DNA from 4 places in the Bradyrhizobium sp. AUGA SZCCT0182 genome. Region 2 is predicted to be linked to each of the others. Evidence: predicted binding sites of a transcription regulator. Region 2 holds the regulator's gene; each other region holds the start of a gene.
What was found. The regulator LexA, encoded in region 2, represses DNA repair genes until DNA is damaged. The targets are predictions, from matches to a motif close to TGTTCNNNNTGTGTTCNG.
Positions count from the first base shown of each region.

Region 1: the regulator LexA is predicted to act here: its motif matches at 1,391-1,408, upstream of JQ611_RS39180 (PA0069 family radical SAM protein).
Region 3: the regulator LexA is predicted to act here: its motif matches at 942-959, upstream of recA (recombinase RecA).
Region 4: the regulator LexA is predicted to act here: its motif matches at 995-1,012, upstream of dinB (DNA polymerase IV).

Region 1 is NZ_JAFCLY010000067.1:30,119-32,321, reverse strand. It holds gene JQ611_RS39190 (helix-turn-helix domain-containing GNAT family N-acetyltransferase) at 1-542, opposite strand, end outside; gene JQ611_RS39185 (glycosyl transferase) at 703-1,275, opposite strand; gene JQ611_RS39180 (PA0069 family radical SAM protein) at 1,430-2,203, shown strand, end outside.
Region 2 is NZ_JAFCLY010000006.1:7,389-9,591, forward strand. It holds gene glp (gephyrin-like molybdotransferase Glp) at 1-821, shown strand, start outside; gene lexA (transcriptional repressor LexA) at 1,036-1,743, shown strand; gene JQ611_RS08745 (hypothetical protein) at 1,994-2,203, shown strand, end outside.
Region 3 is NZ_JAFCLY010000021.1:93,658-95,860, reverse strand. It holds gene recA (recombinase RecA) at 1-842, opposite strand, end outside; gene JQ611_RS22360 (bacteriocin) at 1,538-1,693, shown strand.
Region 4 is NZ_JAFCLY010000039.1:73,634-75,836, forward strand. It holds gene JQ611_RS31480 (exonuclease domain-containing protein) at 1-821, opposite strand, end outside; gene dinB (DNA polymerase IV) at 1,111-2,187, shown strand.

The sequences.
Region 1 (2,203 bases), on a different contig from region 2:
GAGTCAAAGCCATATTCGCTGGCGTAGAAGGCGCCGTGGCTCTGCACCACCCAGCCCATGTCGCCGGGGCGGTGGGTGCGCAGGATCGCTGGCGCCGCCGCGCCTGATACGCCGAGCAGCCGCTCGATCTCGGCCATCGCGCCGACGAGCTTCTGGCTGCCGCCGCGCGGCAACGCGGCCAGCATCGCACCGATGTCGTCCTGCATGCTGCGCTCGAGTTTGGTGAAGGTCTGGCGTCCCTTGGGCGTCAGGGCGAGCCGGAATTGCCGCCGGTCCGCCGGCAGCGGCTTGCGGGTGAGCAATCCATTCTCATCGAAGTTTTGCACGATCCGGCTGAGATAGCCGGCATCGAGCCCGAGTTCGGCGCCGATCTCCTTGGCCGAGAGGTCTTCGCGATAGGCGAGCTCGTACAGCACCCGCGCCTCGCTGAGCGAGAACGGGCTCTTCATGAGTTGCTGGTCGAGCACGCCGAGCTTGCGGGTGTAGAAGCGATTGAAGGCGCGGACCGCCGCGACCTCTTGGTCGGAATTGTTCTGGGACATGGCGCACCTCAATTCTTGCCAATGTCATATAATTATTTGACTTTGGCAAGTATATTCAGATGCGAACCGAACCCGTGCTACTTTGCATGGGGTTGTTTTCGCGATTTTGTGTCTGAGCCCCCGGTGTCGAAGACGCGCGTGAACGCGCTGGCGGAGGCGCCTAGGCTACCACCATGATCCGGCTGCGCAGCATGGTGCGGGAGCGCCGGCCGAGCTGGCGCAGCAGCCGGGCTTCGGAACGGCGGACGTCCGGCCGGTAGCCGCCGAGCCGGTCGTAATGATCGTGCGCAATGAGAAGACCCTGTTCCGCCGAGGGCCCCGTAACCATGCGGGCGATGAATTTGAGGCCATCGCGGAAACTAGCGTCGGAATAAGGCGAGCGGGCATAGCGGAAGATCCCGGCGCGGGGCCGGCCGCTGGCCGCTACACCCTGGATGAATTGCGCGGTCTCTTCGATCCAGCCCGAGTCGAGCACGGCGCCGGCATGCAGGAACATCAGCCAGGGCGAGCGCGCTTGCCGGGCACCGGCGGCGAGCGCCGCGGCACGGCTGCCTTCAAACGCCATGAAGCGGCAGCCCGCTACGTCGGCCACGCGCTCGATCACGCCGTTCGCGGTGCGGTCCACCAGCACCACTTCGCGGATCAAACCGGCGGCGGCTCCCGGCACCAGCGCCGCCAGGGTAGCGACGGCGGGCTGTTCGACGCCTTCGGTCGGGATGATCACGCTCAGCATGAGGCTTCGTTGGCTCAAACGGTGAAAAACGCCGCTTGTTATCACCTTGTCACATTCAAAACATCCGTTGCCGTGCAGATTTTTGCGGCAGCCATGCTGTGGATTTTTCAAATGATGTTCTTGATTTGTTCTCAGCGCGTGTTACGTTCCCTGCATGAGCCGAGCATCCTCTCATGCCCTCAAGCACCCGCCGGTCACGGCGCCCTCCGAACCGGCGGGTGCTAATCCTTTTCCTGAGCTGGCGGTCGCGATCGAGCGCGAGCGGCGGCGTGGCCGCGGCGCCCAGTCCAACGACAGCGGCCGCTTCGAGGCCGAAGCCCGCGTCGTCTTCGACGATGGCTGGCAGAGCCTCGAAGACCTGCCGCCGTTCAAGACCACGGTCGGGCTCGACACCTCGCGCAAGGTCATCACCCGCAACGACTCGCCCGATATCGGCTTCGACCGCTCGATCAACCCCTATCGCGGCTGCGAGCATGGCTGCGTCTACTGCTTCGCGCGGCCGACCCACGCCTATCTCGGGCTGTCGCCCGGACTTGATTTTGAAACCCAGCTGCTCGCCAAGCCCGATGCGCCGGAGTTGCTGGAAAAGGAACTGGCGGCATCGGGCTACGAACCGCGCATGATCGCGATCGGCACCAATACGGATCCCTATCAACCCATCGAGCGCAAATACAAGATCATGCGCGGCATTCTCGAAGTGCTGGAACGTGCCGGCCATCCGGTCGGCATTGTCACCAAATCGGCGCTGGTGACGCGCGACATCGACATCCTCCAGCGGATGGCAAAACGCAATCTGGTCAAGGTCGCACTGTCCGTGACGACGCTCGATGCCAAACTCGCGCGCACCATGGAGCCGCGAGCCTCGACGCCGCCGAAGCGGCTGGAGGCGATACGGCAACTGGCGGAGGCCGGCATTCCGGCAACCGTG
Region 2 (2,203 bases):
ATATCCGCGCCGCCGGCGCCGATTTCCGCGAGGGCGATGTGCTGCTCACCAGGGGCAGCCGCCTCACCGAACGCGACCTGTCGCTCGCCGCCGGCATGAACTATCCGGAACTCGCCGTGATCAGCCGCCCCAAGGTGGCGGTGCTCGCCACCGGCGACGAGCTGGTGATGCCGGGCTCGATCCCGGGCCCCGGCCAGATCGTCTACTCCAACGGCTATGCGCTGCGCGCGCTGGCGCGGGCCGAGGGCGCCGAGACCATCGATTTCGGCATCGCCGCCGACACGGTCGAGGCGACCACCGACGGCATCCGCCGCGCCCGCGCATCGGGCGCCGACATCCTGATCACGATGGGCGGCGCCTCGGTCGGCGACCACGACCTCGTCAAGCGCTCGCTGGAGGCCGAGGGCGTCGCCATGGCGTTCTGGCGCATCGCGATGCGGCCGGGCAAGCCGATGATGCACGGGCGCCTCGGGGCGATGCGGGTGATCGGCCTGCCCGGCAATCCGGTCTCGTCCTATGTCTGTGGTTTCCTGTTTCTGGTGCCGCTGATTCGCGCGCTGTCGGGCCGAAAAACCATCCATCACGCGCGTGAGACCGCCCTGCTCGGCCGCGATCTCCCCGCCAACGATCAGCGCGAAGACTATCTTCGCGCACGACTTGAAGAGCGCGAGGACGGTGCGTTGATCGCGGTGCCGGTGAGCCACCAGGACTCGTCGCTGCTTGGAAATCTCGCTGCGGCACGGGCGCTTTTGATACGTCCGCCGTTTGCGCCGGCGCTGCCGAAAGGCACGCCATGCGAGTTCCTGCGCCTGCCGGAATGACGCATCGCGGCGGCCTGTTCGGGCGAAGTCGGCGCGCGTTCACCTGAAATTAAGTGGTTGCGGAACATGTATCGAACATATAGTGTCCGTTCATGATTTGTTTCGAGAGCTAGTGTCTACAAATGGGAGTTTTGGACTTCCGAATTTGAGACCGCACTCGCAACTGAACTGAACGACCACGAATTACGACGCGCCAACCGGGGGATTGCTCGAGATGCTTACGCGCAAACAGTATGAACTTCTGCGTTTCATCAACGAACGGCTCAAGGAAGCCGGCGTGCCGCCCTCCTTCGACGAAATGAAGGATGCGCTCGACCTCCGCTCCAAGTCCGGCATCCACCGCCTCATCACCGCCCTGGAAGAGCGCGGCTTCATCCGCCGCCTGCCCAACCGTGCCCGCGCCATCGAAGTCATCAAGCTGCCCGAGCTTGCGGGCGCCGGTAACGGCAACGGCCGCCGCGGCTTCACTCCCAGCGTCATCGAAGGCACGCTCGGCAAGGTCCGCGCCGCCAGCGCGCCCGCCGAGGACGATGGCAACCGTCCGGTCGCCGTTCCCGTAATGGGCCGGATCGCCGCCGGCACCCCGATCGAGGCGCTGCAGACCCGCAGCCACACCATCAGCGTACCGCCTGACATGCTCGGCTCCGGCGAACATTACGCGCTCGAAGTCCGCGGCGATTCCATGGTGGACGCCGGCATTCTCGACGGCGACATGGCGCTGATCCAGCGCAACGAGACCGCCGACACCGGCGATATCGTGGTGGCGCTGATCGACGAGGAGGAAGCCACCCTGAAACGCTTCCGCCGCCGCGGCGCCTCGATCGCGCTGGAGCCTGCCAACACCTCCTATGAAGTCCGCATCCTGCCGCCGAACCGGGTCCGGATTCAGGGCAAGCTGATCGGGCTGTACCGGAAGTACTGAGGGCGGCCCGCTTTCGCGGGCGCTTCTGTTCGGTAACGACATCCGTAAGCTCGTCATGCCCGGCCTTGTGCCGGGCATCCACGTTGTTGGCTGCAAGATCAAGACCCGGCCCTGACGGAGAACGGTGGGGCCGCGCGTCGCACAATTGCCCAGAATGCGGCAAAAACTGTGCGGGCAAGGATGGTTGGTTTGACGCGTTTTCTTCGACTCGAAGACGCAAAAACCGGGGGGACGAGACGTGGTCAGCAGTATGATCACCAAGATCACCTGGCAGAGGGCTGGACTCGTGACCGAGCCGGGCCGCTACATGCTCCGGTTCGGCTGGCTGATGGTGACGGCGGAAGATCTCGCGATCTGGCAGCAATATCCGGAGGCTGCGTTCACGCTGGTCGCGCTGCCCGGGATTGCCGACGACGGAAGGGAGCAATTCCATCTCGGCGCCTTCGAACTGCCGCTGCCG
Region 3 (2,203 bases), on a different contig from region 2:
TTGGAGACGCCCTCGCCATACATGATGTCGAATTCGACCTGCTTGAACGGCGGCGCCAGCTTGTTCTTTACGACCTTGACGCGGGTCTGGTTGCCGACGACTTCATCGCGCTCCTTGATCGCGCCGATGCGTCGGATGTCGAGGCGAACCGAGGCGTAAAACTTCAGCGCATTGCCGCCGGTGGTGGTTTCCGGCGAGCCGTACATCACCCCGATCTTCATGCGGATCTGGTTGATGAAGATCACCATGGTGTTGGATTTGTTGATCGAGGCGGTGAGCTTGCGCAGCGCCTGGCTCATCAGCCGCGCCTGCAGGCCGGGCAGCGCATCGCCCATCTCGCCTTCGAGTTCGGCCTTCGGCACCAAGGCGGCGACGGAATCCACCACCAGCACGTCGACCGCACCCGAGCGCACCAGCGTGTCGCAGATTTCCAGCGCCTGCTCGCCGGTGTCGGGCTGCGAGATCAGGAGCTCGTCGATGTTGACGCCGAGCTTGCGGGCATAGACCGGGTCGAGCGCATGTTCGGCGTCGATGAAGGCGCAGATGCCGCCCTTCTTCTGGGCTTCGGCCACCGTATGCAGCGCCAGCGTGGTTTTGCCTGAGGATTCCGGCCCGTAGATTTCGACGACGCGGCCTCTCGGCAGGCCGCCGACGCCGAGCGCGATGTCCAGCCCGAGCGAGCCCGACGAAATCGTCTCGATATCCATCGAGCGATCGTTCTTGCCCAGCTTCATCACAGAACCCTTGCCGAACTGGCGCTCGATCTGGGAGAGCGCGGCGGACAGGGCCTTGGTCTTATCCATGGAGGATCCTTCGACGATACGCAGGGCAGTGGCGGACATGGGTGCTCCTTATGGCGGGGATTCGCTAGCGGGACAAACGGACGACGAGGATCTCAGGGGATTCGACTGACGGTGAATGCTTGTACCACCTTTGTTCTCTGTTCGCAATATGTTCTTTCAGAGAGAGCGGTACTGGCCCCTCTCGCCCCCATTCTAAGTTAATGATCCCTTGTGATTTTTGAGGTGGCCCCTTTTGGCCCTCACCAGCGCCGCGATGTTGCCGCGCTCTGTTCATCCCCCTAAATGGGTAGGCCGAACCGGCCGGTACTGGCCTGTTTCGACCCCTAGTGGCCGAAGTTGAAATGCGCAGTGGCCTTTTTTGGAGTGTTCACTTCGGAACCGACGTCCGGGATCGGAATTTTATAGGATCGGACATGCAAACCCTACGGTTAGGACCCGTCAGCAACGAGGTTGTATCATGCAGCGTCGCCGATCCGTTCCTCACACATTTGAACATCGAATTGCAGCTGAGAAGGCCCGGTTAGAAGCACAGGTAACCAAGCTCAAACCTGGTCCTCAGAAGGAAGTGCTGCTCAGGAAGATCAGGCAGCTAGAGACGGCCTCTCACATAAACGAGTGGCTTTCCTCTCCTGGACTTCAACCACCAGAACCAGCCTAGAAAAGTAAGGCCGCCCTCCCGGCATACTCGCTCCAGATCAACGGCGCACAAGTGCGCCGTAACGCGGAGCGGGACCATGAACAACCAGAATGAAATTCGCGAACTGACCGATGCGGAGCGACTGACCGACGATGAGCTTGAATCGGTCTCAGGGGGTAAAGTCATTTCGAAGGGCGTCATCAATTCGAGTGCAATCAGCCTTCCGAAACCCAGCTACCCGCCCGTCGCGTAAACGAGGCCGCCCGAGTCGGCACTGCCCGTTCTCCGACCGTGAACAAGGCTCCGAGGCCGCCTCCATTGGCGGCCCCTTCTTCGTCATCGTCCTCCAAGACTTCCTTTTGCTTTTGGCCTCGAGCAACTTTGATCAAGTTTGCCGATCTCTATCGGTCCATCTTCCCTTCGACCAATAACCGCACATTGATTTCGCGAACGACTTTGTTGCGCATCCAACCCGCAGCCAGCGTATTGCTATCCTGATCGTTGTCTCTCTCACCAGCAAAGGGCGCGCTGCCACCATCATTCGGGAAACTGGCTATCGAAGCACTGGCGCTTGCCGTGCCCTCGAAGCCGTCTTAAGCGCGCCCAAAGAAACGGCCCCAGCCTCGGGGAAGAGGCACTGGGGCCGCTTGTGCTGCCGGGGCAATTGGGACTGGCAGCGCCTTCACAACTCCGCCCATTGCCACTTGTTCCCGAAATTCTGTGTCCCTTTTCAGCAACCTTGTCCTGTCCCGGACGTATACTC
Region 4 (2,203 bases), on a different contig from region 2:
ATCATCCGCCGCAACAAATCTTCTGCATCTGCCTTATTACCGGCGCCATAAAGCAGACGGACCAACCGTTCATGGCATTCCGGCGATGAACCGGCGCGATAAAGCTGCCTGGCGAGATCCTTGTCTCCCAGCTTCTCGAAAAACTGGCCAACCTGGCAGGCGGCGCGGCTGCGCAGATCAGCGGCATAATCGCTCGGACAATCGGGACCACTGAAGATGTCGGCGACCGCTTCCTGGTGGACGCTAGGCGATTTCAGTTCGATCCGATCGAGAAGCTGGCTGTAGTGGAAGCACGCCCTCGCCTCGTCTCCATCTGTGAAACGAGCCTTAAATGACGATACCTTGTTCGTCCTCATAATGCCCAGATCGCGCAGGGCAAAGTTCTTCAAGTCTTCTTCAGTCTTGCCGAAGTAAAGGTAGAGCAGGAATTCGAGGGGCCTGACGTCATCTAAAGCAATGAATTGGGCTGCCCCACAATGCTCTGCGGCGACCCTAAATGGAACCTGCGCCAGAAAGTAATCGATTAATTTCGATTTCGGCCAAGAGGCCCGGACGTCTGTCCGCTGCGCCGCCTTTGCACCTCTTACCAACACGTCCTTGGGCAGGCACGTAACAAACAAAGCATAGTCTTCTTCCTTGAGAAGCCTGGCCTGGCCACGCGCCAGTAGCTCGTCTGCTGCCCGCTCCAGCTCCAAGATCTCCGCGTACTTAAAGAGCGACCTATTGAAGATCGCTCCCCGCCGATTGACCATCCGTATCAACAGACACTGCGCATCCTTGGAAAGGTTTTTGGAACCGCGCCACGAACGCTTCGTGTTCATCCGTGAGGATCGAGCCATAAGTCGCTCTGACAAACGCCAGCATCTCGACGAAATGGTCGTGGTAGTAATAGACGGGTAAATCCGGCCGTTTCATCCGCAGAGCCTTTGAGCTTTCCCCTGAACCGAACGCAGAGCGCCAAGTCGCCACTCCGCCGTTGCTGTAACACCGAAATCGTTCTATCTTTGTTCCGGCATGCTCTGATTTGTCAAGCAACTCATCAGGGCTGCCGCAGGCAGAAAGCCGGCTTGAAATTTTGAAGCAACGGAAGCGGTTCCTCAGCAGAGTGCGATGACCGAAAGCCGCCAGCGAAAGATCATCCACGTCGATATGGACGCCTTCTATGCTTCGGTCGAGCAGCGGGACAATCCGAATCTCCGCGGCAAGCCGGTTGCGGTCGGTGGATCGCGAGAGCGAGGCGTCGTGGCGGCGGCGAGTTACGAAGCACGGAAGTTGGGCGTCCGATCGGCCATGCCCTCGGTTACCGCAAAGCGGCAATGCTCTGACCTGATTTTCGTGAAGCCGCGATTCGAGGTCTATAAGGCGGTCTCGCAGCAGATCCACGAGATCTTTGCCGAGTACACCCAGATCATTGAACCGCTGTCTTTGGACGAAGCTTATCTTGACGTCACTGAGAATTTGCAGAGCATTCCGCTCGCGCGCGACGCCGCACTCGCGATCCGCGGGAAGATCAAGCAGGTGACGGGACTCAACGCATCGGCCGGGATTTCGTACAACAAGTTTCTGGCTAAGCTCGCCTCCGACTATCGTAAGCCGAACGGCCAGTATGTCATCACGCCCGAAATGGGACCTGCGTTTGTCGAGGCCCTGCCGGTCGGCAAGTTTCATGGCATCGGCCCTGCGACCAGCGCAAAAATGAATTCGCTTGGCCTCCATACCGGTCTGGACATGCGCAATCAGTCGCTTGAGTTTATGCAAACCAATTTCGGTAAAGCCGGAAGCTATTATTATTGGATCTCGCGCGGCGTCGACAATCGCGAGGTCCGTCCCGATCGGATACGTAAGTCCGTTGGCTCGGAGAATACCTTCTCGACCGATCTTATCGATTTTGACGCCATGCTCTTAGAATTGCAGCCGCTGATCGATAAGGTCTGGCGGCATTGCGAAGACAAAGGCACGAGGGGTCGCACGGTGACGCTCAAAGTAAAATTTGCCGACTTCGAATTGATCTCACGGAGCAGGACTGCGACCGATGCCTTCGGAAGCCGGGATGCCTTGGCGACAGCGTCGGCCGACCTGTTAAGGGCTATCTTCCCGACTAAAAAAGCAATTAGGCTTTTAGGCGTCTCGATCTCCGGCTTTGTCGAGGCAAACGAAGAGACGTCAGTCCAGTTTCCTCTGCTTTGACGAGTTGCGTCGTTCA